Regions from separate parts of the Streptomyces sp. NPDC058240 genome, predicted to be linked through region 1. Evidence: riboswitches for the same ligand, from Rfam matches in the RefSeq annotation. Region 1 holds a riboswitch; the other holds the start of a gene.
The links. A riboswitch is a leader RNA that binds a small molecule or an ion and turns the genes downstream of it on or off. The one in region 1 is predicted to bind thiamine pyrophosphate.
Positions count from the first base shown of each region.

Region 2: another riboswitch for thiamine pyrophosphate. It lies ahead of thiO (glycine oxidase ThiO); the one in region 1 lies ahead of ACFVX4_RS30335 (thiamine ABC transporter substrate binding subunit).

Region 1 is NZ_JBHVWT010000028.1:53,739-59,388, reverse strand. Features, by position in the region: gene ACFVX4_RS30345 (ABC transporter ATP-binding protein) at 66-1,091, opposite strand; gene ACFVX4_RS30340 (ABC transporter permease) at 1,094-2,707, opposite strand; gene ACFVX4_RS30335 (thiamine ABC transporter substrate binding subunit) at 2,839-3,951, opposite strand; TPP riboswitch at 4,025-4,141, opposite strand; gene rlmN (23S rRNA (adenine(2503)-C(2))-methyltransferase RlmN) at 4,197-5,303, opposite strand; gene ACFVX4_RS30325 (phosphatidate cytidylyltransferase) at 5,397-5,650, opposite strand, start outside.
Region 2 is NZ_JBHVWT010000001.1:132,869-138,518, reverse strand. Features, by position in the region: gene pknB (Stk1 family PASTA domain-containing Ser/Thr kinase) at 1-394, opposite strand, end outside; gene ACFVX4_RS00620 (thiazole synthase) at 506-1,300, opposite strand; gene thiS (sulfur carrier protein ThiS) at 1,303-1,533, opposite strand; gene thiO (glycine oxidase ThiO) at 1,530-2,714, opposite strand; TPP riboswitch at 2,712-2,824, opposite strand; gene ACFVX4_RS00605 (NAD(P)/FAD-dependent oxidoreductase) at 3,062-4,318, shown strand; gene ACFVX4_RS00600 (peptide-N4-asparagine amidase) at 4,435-5,650, shown strand, end outside.

The sequences.
Region 1 (5,650 bases):
CGACTCCCGCGACCGGTGCCGCCTCCGGCGCGCCCGGTCCGGTGAACGCCGCGGGACGCGCCCGGTCAGGAGCGGGCGGACAGGACGACGGTCTCCGCCGCCTCGAAGGCGACCCCGACCACCGCGCCTTCCTCGGGGGCGTCCCGCAGCGCGCACTCCGCCTCCAGGACCGGACCGCTCCGCGGCGTCAGCCGTACCGCGACGTGGTTGCCCCGGAACGTACGCGTCCCGACCACGCAGCGCAGCCCCCCGTCCGGGCCGCCGATCCGGACCCCGGCCGGACGCACCAGCAGATCGCAGGCTCCCTGCGGCGTGCCCTCGGGCACCGGCACCCTGCCCCACACCGTGTCGGCGACGGTGCCGGTCACCGTCGCCTGGACCACGTTGTCGAAGCCCAGGAACCGTGCGACGAAGGCGGAGGCGGGCCGCTGCCAGACCTCCAGCGGGGTGCCCGCCTGGGCGATCCGCCCGTCGCGCATCACCACCACCCGGTCGGCCAGGGCGAACGCCTCGCCCTGGTCGTGCGTGACCGCGAGCACCGTCGTACCCAACTGCCCGAAGAGCGTGCGCAGTTCGACGACGAGCCGCTCACGCAGACCGCGGTCGAGCTGGCCGAGCGGCTCGTCCAGCATCAGCAGCTTGGGCCGGGGGGCGAGGGCCCGCGCGAGGGCGACGCGCTGCTGCTCACCGCCGGACAGCGCGGCGACGGCGCGCCGTTCGGCGCCGGGCAGGCCCACCAGGTCGAGGAGTTCACCGACCCTGCGCTCCTGATCGCGGCGCGACACCCCGTGCATCCGCAGCCCGAACGTGACATTGGCGCCGACGTCCCGGTGCGGGAAGAGCTGGTGGTCCTGGAACATCAGGCCGAGACCGCGCCGGTGCACCGGCACCCCGGCCTGGTCCGCGCCGTCCAGCAGCACCCGGCCGCCGTCCGGCGGATGCAGCCCGGCGACCACCCGCAGCAGGGTGGACTTGCCGCTTCCGCTCGGCCCGAGCACACATACGATCTCGTGCTCGGCGACCTCCAGGTCCACCGCGTCGAGCGCCGCCCGCTCGCCGAAGCGAACCGTGGCCGATTCCAGTGTCAGCATCTCTAGAACTCCCCGGACCGGTCCGTGCGGATACGTTCGAGCAGCAGCAGCGAGACGGCGCAGACCACCATCAGGATGGTGCTGAGGGCCATCGCCTGGCCGTAGTTGAGCTCCCCGGCCCGCCCCAGCAGCCGGGCCACGGCGACCGGCAGCGTCGGGCGGTCGGGCCGCGCGATGAAGACCGTCGCGCCGAACTCACCGAGCGAGACGGCGAACGCGAAACCGGCCGCGACCAGCAACGCCCGTCGCACCAGCGGCAGATCGACCTCCCGCCAGGCCCGCAGCGGTGACGCCCCGAGCACCGCGGCCGCCTCCCTGAGCCGCCCGTCCACCGCGCGCAGGACGGGCAGCATGGTCCGTACGACAAAGGGCACACCGACCAGTGCCTGGGCGAGCGGCACCAGGATCCAGGAAGTCCGCAGATCCAGCGGCGGCTTGTCCAGGGTGATCAGGAAGCCGAAGCCGACGGTGACCGCGGACACCCCGAGCGGCAGCATCAGCAGCGCGTCGAAGCCGCGCACGAGCCGGCCGGCGCGCCGGGTCAGCGCCGCGGCGGCGAGCCCGCCGATGACCAGGGCGATGACCGTCGCGACCAGCGCGTACTGGAGGGAGTTCCAGATCGCTTCGAGCGGCGCGACCAGGAACGTACCACCACCGGCGTCCACGGACCCCAGCGCACGGTAGAAGTCGAAACCATGACCGCCGGCGGTGTCCACCGAGCGCTCGACCAGTACCCCGAGCGGCAGCAGGATCAGCAGCAGTACGGTCAGCAGCACCCCGCAGAGCAGCGCCCACTGCCCGGCACCGCGCGGCCTGCGGGCGGTCCGAGCCGGGTCGACCAGTTTCAGCGCGGTCTCCCGGCGCCGTACGGTCCACGCGTGCACGGCGAGGATCGCGCCGACCGCGGCGAACTGCACCAGCGTCAGCACGGCGGCCGTCGGCAGGGCGAGCAGCTGCGCGGTCTGCCGGTAGATCTCCACCTCCAGCGTGGAGTACCCGGGACCGCCGAGGATCTGCACGACTCCGAAGGAGGTGAAGGTGAAGAGGAAGACCATCAGCGCGGCCGCGGCCACCGCGGGTGCGAGGGCCGGCAGGGTGACCCGCCGCCAGGCGGCGAATCGCCCCGCGCCCAGCACCCTGGCGGCCTCCTCCTGCCGGGGGTCGAGCTGGGCCCACAGCCCGCCGACCGTCCGTACGACCACCGCGTAGTTGAAGAAGACATGGGCGAGCAGAATCGCCCAGACGGTGGTGTCGAGCCGTACGCCCCAGAGTTCGTCGAGGAATCCACCGCGTCCCAGCAGCGCCAGGAAGGCCGTCCCCACGACCACGGTCGGCAGGACGAACGGCACCGTGACGACCGCCCGCAGCAGTTGTTTGCCGGGGAAGTCGAAGCGGGCGAAGACATAGGCGCCGGGCAGCGCGATCAGCAGGGTCAGCGCGGTCGAGGCGAGCGCCTGCCAGCTGGTGAACCAGAGGACGTCGCGGATGTCCGGCCGGGTCAGCACCTCGCCGATCCGGCCGAACTGCCAGACGCCGTCGGCTTTCAGGCCGCGGCCGACGATCGCGGCGACCGGGTAGGCGAAGAACAGCGCGAAGAACGCGACGGGCACGGCCATCAGGCCGAGCCGCACCGCGTTCCCGCGCCGGGCCTTCGCACGGGCCGACTGCGCGTGCGCCGACCGGTCCCGAGGAGCCTTCCCGCCCTCGTCGTTCCCGCTCGCGTCCGGTCCGCGTACGGGACTCTTCGTTACTTCACTACGAGCGAGGACCACGACTGGACCCACTGCTCACGGTTCTTGGCGATCAGGTCCGGGGCGACGGTCGTCGGCCGGTCCACCGTCGCGCCGAACTTCGTGAAGAGCTCCGGCAGCTTCGCGTCCTTGGCGACCGGGTTCACGAACATGTTGAGCGGCATGTCCTCCTGGAACCTCTTGCTGATCAGGAAGTCCAGCAGGGCCTTGCCGCCCGCCTCGTTCTTCGCGCCCTTCAGCAGGCCCGCGAACTCGATCTGGCGGAAGCAGGTCCCGGTGGCGACGCCGGTCGGCGCCTTCGCCGGCTGCGGCTTCGCGTACAGCACCTCGACGGGCGGGCTGGAGGCGTACGAGACGACGAGCGGCCGGTCGGCCTTGGCCTTCTTGCCGCCCGCGGAGCCGGAGAACTCCTCGTTGTACGCCTGCTCCCAGCCGTCGACGACCTTGACGCCGTTGCTCTCCAGCTTCTTCCAGTAGTCCTGGTAGCCCTTCTCTCCGTACGTGGCGATGGTGCCGAGGAGGAAGCCGAGGCCGGGCGACGAGGTCCCGGCGTTCTCGGTGACGAGAAGGTCCTTGTACGCGGGCTTCGCCAGGTCGTCGAAGGACTGCGGCGGCGCGAGCTTCTTGTCGGCGAAGTACTTCTTGTCGTAGTTGACGCAGATGTCGCCGGTGTCGATCGGGGTGACCCGGTGCCCGTCCGCGTCGAGCCGGGTGTCTGCCGCGACCCGGTCGATGCCCTTCGCCTCGTACGGCGTGAAGAGCCCGCTGTCGAGGGCGCGGGAGAGCAGCGTGTTGTCGACGCCGAAGAACACGTCACCGCGCGGGGAACCCTTGGTCAGGATCTCCTGGTTGAGCGCGACACCCGCGTCGCCGCTCTTCAGCACCTTGACGGTGTAGCCGGTCTCCTTGGTGAACTCCTTCAGTACGTCCTTGGAGGCGTTGAAGGAGTCATGGCTGACGAGGGTCACGGTCTTGGAGCCCGAGCCCTTCGTGCCGCCGGAACCGGAGGCCGAGTCGTCGGAACTCCCGCACCCGGCGAGTGCGGTGACGCCGAGTGCGGCGGCGACGGCCGATGCCGCGAGCTGCCTGGTCCTGCGCGTGGTGCTCATTGTGGATTCCTCCTGGGTTTTGGCCAGGAAGAGACGCGGCCCCGCCCGCGAAAAGCGGGCAGGGCGCAACAGCATGAGTTGATGACCGAACTTCCTACCCGGAATGACCCGGGCGAGGTTCAGAGGGTCTGCGGCCGACCTGTCCTCGGTGCCGCACTCTCAGCGCTGTGGCGCTCCCCTGTCGGAATATGAAGTTGATTTCAGGCCCAGGCTACACGGGCCTCGGCGCCTGTCCGGGAGTGGCCTCAGCGCTCGGCCGCCGCCAGCTGCCCGCAGGCCCCGTCGATCTCCTGGCCCCGGGTGTCCCGCACGGTCACCGGCACCCCGTGGGCCGCGATCGCCTCGACGAACGCCTTCTCGTCCTCGGGGCGCGAGGCGGTCCACTTGGAACCGGGCGTGGGGTTCAGCGGGATCAGGTTGACGTGCACCCGCTTGCCCTTGAGGAGCCGGCCGAGCCGGTCACCGCGCCACGCCTGGTCGTTGATGTCACGGATCAGCGCGTACTCGATGGAGATGCGGCGACCGGACTTCTCCGCGTACTCCCATGCGGCGTCCAGCACCTCGCCCACCTTCCACCGCGTGTTCACGGGAACGAGGGTGTCGCGCAGCTCGTCGTCCGGCGCGTGCAGCGAGACGGCGAGACGGCACTTGAAGCCCTCGTCCGCGAAGCGGAGCATTGCGGGCACCAGGCCCACGGTGGAGACGGTGATCCCGCGTTGCGAGAGCCCCAGCCCGTCCGGCTCGGGGTCGGTCAGCCGGCGGATCGCGCCGACCACCCGGTTGTAGTTGGCGAGCGGCTCGCCCATGCCCATGAAGACGATGTTGGAGAGCCGCGCCGGACCTCCGGGGACCTCCCCGTCGCGCAGCGCCCGCATTCCGTCGACGATCTGGTGGACGATCTCGGCGGTCGACAGATTGCGGTCGAGACCGGCCTGCCCCGTCGCGCAGAACGGGCAGTTCATCCCGCATCCCGCCTGCGAGGAGATGCACATCGTCACCCGCTCCGGGTAGCGCATCAGGACGGACTCGACGAGCGTCCCGTCGTGCAGCTTCCAGAGCGTCTTGCGGGTGGTGTCGTCGTCACAGCTGATGTGGCGGACCACCGACATCAGGTCGGGGAACATCGCCTCGGCGAGCTTGTCCCGCGATCCGGCCGGGATGTTGGTCCACTCGGCCGGGTCGTGCGCGTACCGCGCGAAGTAGTGCTGCGAGAGCTGCTGGGCGCGGAACGGCTTCTCGCCGATCGCGGCGACGGCTTCCTTGCGCTCGGCGGGCGTGAGGTCGGCGAGGTGCCGCGGCGGCTTCTTGGCTCCGCGGGGCGCGACGAAAGTGAGTTCTCCTGGCTTAGGCATGGTTCATCCAGTGTCGCAGACAGAACAGTGAGGGCCCGCCGTCCTGTGGACAGCGGGCCCTCACTCGTAAAATCCCAGGTCAGGGGCCTGACCTCAGCCGGAACCGACGAACAGCACCAGCAGCAGCCAAACCACCGGGGCGGTCGGCAGCAGCGAGTCCAGCCGGTCCATGATGCCGCCGTGCCCCGGCAGCAGCGTGCCCATGTCCTTGATCCCGAGGTCCCGCTTGATCATCGACTCGCCCAGGTCGCCGAGGGTGGCGGTGGCCGCGACCGCGAACCCGAGCAGCAGCCCCTGCCACCAGGAACCGCCATCGATCAGGAACTGCATGCACAGCGCACCGGCGA
Region 2 (5,650 bases), on a different contig from region 1:
CCGCACCGAGGGCGGCGAGGACCGGCTCCAGGATGTCCAGTGCGGCCCTCGGCTGAAGCGCGCCGCGATCGCGCAGCACGTCGCGCAGGGTGCAGCCCGCGACGTACTCCATCGCCAGGTAGACGTACTGCCCCTGGGCGCCCTGGTCGAAGACCGCGACCACGTTGGGGTGCGCGAGCCGGGCCACGGACTTGGCCTCGCGGATGAAGCGCTCGACGAACGAGACGTCGGTCGCCAGCGCCGGGTGCATCACCTTGAGGGCGAGCACCCGGTCGAGCCGGGTGTCCACGGCCCGGTAGACCGTGGCCATGCCGCCCACGGCGATGCGGGCATCGACGCGGTAGCGGCCGTCGAGCAGCTGCCCGACAAGAGGGTCCTGGAGGGTCGTATCCACGCAGGCGAGTCTACGAGCCGCCACGGACACGGCCCACGGGCCGGGGCACTCCCGGGGCCGTACTGCAGCCGAGCCGTGACAGGAACATGCGCTGTCCGCCGTACCGGCGGCTCAGAAGGCCGGGCGCTCCGGGTCCAGCACCGCGCGCCCCTCCACCGGCGACGACGCCTCGGCGAAGTGGCGGCGCGGAATCCGGCCGGCCCGGTACGCCAGCCGCCCGCCCGCCACCGCGTGCCGCATCGCCGTGGCCATCAGCTCGGGCTCCTGGGCCCGGGTCACCGCGGACGCCAGCATCACCGCCGCGCACCCCAGCTCCATCGCGAGCGCCGCGTCGGAGGCCGTTCCGGCGCCCGCGTCGAGGATCACCGGCACCCGGGCCTGCTCGACGATCAGCCGGAAGTTGTGCGGATTGCGGATGCCGAGCCCGGAGCCGATGGGGGAGCCGAGCGGCATGACCGCCGCGCACCCCACGTCCTGGAGCCTGCGGGCCAGCACCGGGTCGTCATTGGTGTACGGCAGCACGGTGAAGCCGTCGTCCACCAGGATCTCCGCGGCGTCCAGCAGCTCGATCGGGTCGGGCAGCAGGGTCCGCTCGTCGGCCACCACCTCCAGCTTGATCCAGTCGGTGCCGAGCGCCTCGCGGGCCAGCCGGGCGGTCAGCACGGCCTCGCCCGCGGTGAAGCAGCCCGCAGTGTTGGGCAGGACGCGGATGGAGAGCCGCCGCAGGACGGAGAGCACCGAGCCCTGCACGGTCGGGTCGAGGCGGCGCATCGCGACGGTGGTCAGCTCGGTGCCGGACGCGGTCAGGGAGCGCTCCAGCACGTCGAGGCCGGCCGCCCCGCCCGTGCCCATGATCAGCCGGGAGCCGAACGTGGTGTCGCCGAGGGTGAAGAGGTCGTCCGACATGGTCAGCCTCCCTGGACCGCGGTCAGGACCTCGACGCGGTCCCCGTCGTGGAGTGCGGCGGCGGACCACTGGCCGCGCGGTACGACGGTCTCGTTGACGGCGGCCGCGACGCCGGAGCGCGCGGCGGTCAGGGTGGCGACCAGGATGTCCAGGGTGGTGCCCGCGGCGAGGAGCCGCACCTCTCCGTTCACGGACACGGACACGGAGTGGCGGGGTACGGGCTCGGCGGTCATGCGGGCTGCTCCTGACGTACGGGGGCGGCGGCGGACGGGAAACGGCGCGGGGTGAAGGGGCGGGCCGGCTCGGGCGGCTCGCCGCCGGTGAGGAGCTCCGCCATGACGTCACCGGTGATGGGGGTGAGCAGCACCCCGTTGCGGTGGTGGCCGGTGGCGAGATGGAGGCCGGGCAGGGTGGTGGGGCCGAGCAGCGGGGCGTTGTCGGGGGAGGCGGGGCGCAGGCCGGCCAGGGTCTCGGTGAGCGGCAGCTCGGTGATGCCGGGTACCAGCTCGTGGGCATCCCGCAGCAGCTCGTAGACGCCGCCCGCGGTGACGGTGGTGTCCCAGCCCAGCTCCTCGCTGGTGGCGCCGACGACCAGTTCGCCGTTCTCGCGCGGCACCAGATAGACATGGCTGCCCCGGACCACGGCCCGTACCGTCCGGCTCAGGAACGGTGCGTACGGGGCCGGCACGGTCAGCCGCAGCACCTGGCCCTTCACCGGCCGGACCGGCGGCACGACCTCGTCCGGCAGCCCCGCCAGGCGGCCGCTGAGGCTGCCCGCGGCGAGCACGACCTGGTCGGCCGCGAGCTCCGTGCCCCCGGCGAGCACCGCTCCGGTGGCCCGGTCGCCCACCACGCTCAGGCGCTCCACCCAGCCGCGGTGGAAGACCACCCCGGCCCGCTCGCAGGCGGTCAGCAGGGCGGCGGCCAGCCGGCGGGGATCGATCTGGTGGTCGCCGTCGACCCGCAGACCGCCGCGGACGCCCGGCGCGAGCATCGGCTCCAGCCGGCGGCACTCACGGCCGGTGAGCCACTCCGACTCCAGGCCCGAACGCCGCTGCAGGGCGTGCAGGTCCCGCAGATGGGCGCGGTCGTCGGAGTCCAGTGCTACGGCCAGGGTGCCGCAGGCGCGGAAGCCGGTCTCCTGCCCGCTCGCCGCCTCCAGCTCGGCCGCGAAGGCCGGATAGCGGGCGGCGGAGGCGACGTTGAGGCCCAGCAGGAGCTGTTCGCCGTAGTGGAGTTCGGTGACGGCGGCCAGCATGCCGGCCGCCACCCGGGCGGCCCCGCCACCCGGTTCGGGGTCGGCGACCGCGGTGCGCAGTCCGCGTTGCGCGGCCCGCCAGGCGGTCACCAGGCCGATGATCCCGCCCCCTATGACCAGGACATCGGATCCGTTTCCGTTCCGAGAAGAACGCATGGGCTTCCAGCCCCTCCCTTCGCCGGCATGACCCGGATCAGGTTCGTACGGTCGGAGGCCGCCCAGCCTCCCTCTCAGCCCGGTGCGTCCGGGCTCCCGCGAGTGTTTTACGTTGGCCACCCTAAACCCCGTCCCCCCGGCCCGGTAAGGGAGCAGCCGCCGTGGCCCGTTCGCTCGACGGACTCGTCCTGTCACCGGCGGCCGACCAGGCGCCCGGCCAGGTCGGCCCCCGGACCGGCGACACCCTCGACCTCCTCCCCGTGGGAGTCGCAGGAGGGCGGCGGGACGAGCGCGGTCGAAGAACGCACCCCTTTCCTGACGATCTATCAGGTGCTTAAGGTGTACGGGTGAGCGAGCAGCAGCAGTCGGAGCAGCCGGAACGGCGGGCGGGACGCCGCGTCGTCATCGTCGGTGCGGGCATGGCCGGGGTGCAGACCGCGGTGGCCCTGCGGGAGCAGGGCTTCAGCGGCCCCGTCACCCTGATCGGCGCCGAACCGCATCAGCCCTACGACCGGCCTCCGCTGTCCAAGGCGGTGCTCCTCGGCAAGGCCGAGGACTCCGCCTTCGACATCGACTTCGAGGCGCTGGAGATCGATCTGCGACTGGGTCGCGACGTCACCGGTGTGCGGCCCGCGGCGCATGAGCTGGACACCCCGTCGGGACCCGTTCCCTACGACGTCCTGGTGATCGCGACCGGTGCCGAACCGGTCGTCCTGCCCGGGTCCGAGGGCGTTCCCGGCGTCCATCTGCTGCGCACCCTCGACGACGCGGCACGACTGCGGCCGGTCCTCGACGAGCAGCACGGCGTCGTGGTCGTCGGCGCGGGCTGGATCGGCGCCGAGTTCGCCACCGCGGCCCGCGCCGCGGGCTGCGCGGTCACCGTCGTCGAGGCCGCCGACCGGCCCCTCGCGGGCGCGATGCCCGCGGAGGTCGCCGCCCCGATGGCCGCCTGGTACGCGGAGAGCGGCGCCGAACTCCTCACCGGAGCCCGGGTCGCCCGCATCGAGCCGGGCCGGGTGGTCCTCGCGGACGGCCGTACGGTCCCGGCCGGAGCGGTCGTCGTCGGAATCGGCGCCCGGCCCGCCACCGGCTGGCTGGCCGGCTCCGGCATCGCGCTCGGCCCCGACGGATCGGTGACCGCCGACGGGGCGCTGCGCACCTCGCTGCCCGATGTGTACGCGGTCGGCGACTGTGCCTCGTTCCCCTCCGCCCGGTACGGCGAACGCCTGCTCGTCCACCACTGGGACAACGCGCTCCAGGGCCCGCGCACCGCCGCCGCCAACATCATCGGGGCAGCCGCCGCCGACGGCCCGGCACCGATGACCTACGACCCCGTGCCGTACTTCTGGTCCGAGCAGTTCGACCGGTTCGTGCAGTACGCGGGCCACCACGGGAGCGCCGACACCCTGCTGTGGCGCGGCGATCCGGCCGAAGCCGCCTGGTCGGTGTGCTGGCTGCGCGAGGGCGTGCTGGTCGCGGTTCTCGCCGTCGGCCGGCCGCGCGATCTGGCGCAGGGGCGCAAGCTCATCGAGGCGGGGGCGCGGCTCGATCCGGCGCGGGCCGCCGACCCCTCTGTACCGCTGAAGTCGGCGATCCGTCAGTAGGCGTACGGAAAGCGGACGTTGGCGTCCGCTATGTGGGCTCCCCCTTGGACGGGGGCGGAAATTAGTGCACTGTGCATCTTTTGGATTGCTCATTTCACACTCTTCGAAGGATGCGCATGTTCCGGCACAGATGGGCCCGCGCGCTGCGCGGAATCTCCATGGCCTCGGCGTCGATCGCCCTCGTCGGAGGCGCACTCGCCGCCCCGGCGTACGCGGGCGCCACCCCCAAGCCCGGTTCCAACCCGGCTGTCGACTACCAGGACCCGATCGACGCACTGCCGCCGGTCTCCCGTCCGGACACCAAGAGCTGCTCGGTGACGGCCGTCGACCACGACTTCGGCTACACCCTCGGCGGACCGCCGTACACCACCACGCTGACCCCGCCCAAGCAGTGCAAGGGTCCGTGGAACAAGGTCGTCCTCGACTGGTCGGGCAGCGTGAAGGGGCGTCAGTACGACCGTCTCGCCGCAGTCTTCATCGGTGGCGCGGAGGTCTTCCGCACCAGCACCGCCGAGCCCGACGAGGACGGCATCAGCTGGCACGTCGCCAAGGACATCACCGACTTCGCGCCGCTCCTCAAGGACCCGCAGAAGCTGCAGGTCGAACTTGGCAATGTCGTCAACGAGACGTACACCGGTGTGTACAGGATCAAGCTGAAGATCACGTACTACCAGGCCGACAAGCGTCACCCGGCCGCCACCACGGCCGACCGCATCGTCCCGCTCGGTGACACCGGCTCCGACAACGCCCCCTGGATGAACGTCGGCAAGGGCGGCTCCACCCGCACCGAGGTCACCTTCCCGCGCAACCTGACCAAGGCGCGCCTGGAGGTCTACGCACGCGGTGGCGGCTGCGACGAGCAGTGGTTCGACGCGGTCCCCAGCGACCTGGCGGAAACCGCTCCCGACTACCTCTGCGGCGGCGGCCCCTACCGTGAGGTGCAGGTCGCGGTGGACGGACAGCCCGCCGGCCTCGCCCAGCCGTACCCCGTGGTGTACTCCGGCGGCATCGTGCCGACCCTGTGGCGCCCGATCCCGGCCATCGACCAGTTCAGGACCGAGGCGTACGACATCGACCTCACCCCCTTCGCGGGTCTGCTGGCCGACGGCAAGCCGCACGCCATCAGCATCACCCCGTACGGCGCGGCCGACGGCTGGAACGTCGACGGCTCGCTCTTCCTCGACACGGACGCGCACGCGTCCCGCACGAGCGGCAAGGTGACCACCAACACGCTCGGCCACACCCCGGTCGTGAAGACCGTCCAGACCTCGGGCGAGAACGGCTCCACGGACGTCTCCGTGTCGACCGGCCGCTCCTGGAAGATCTCGGGCT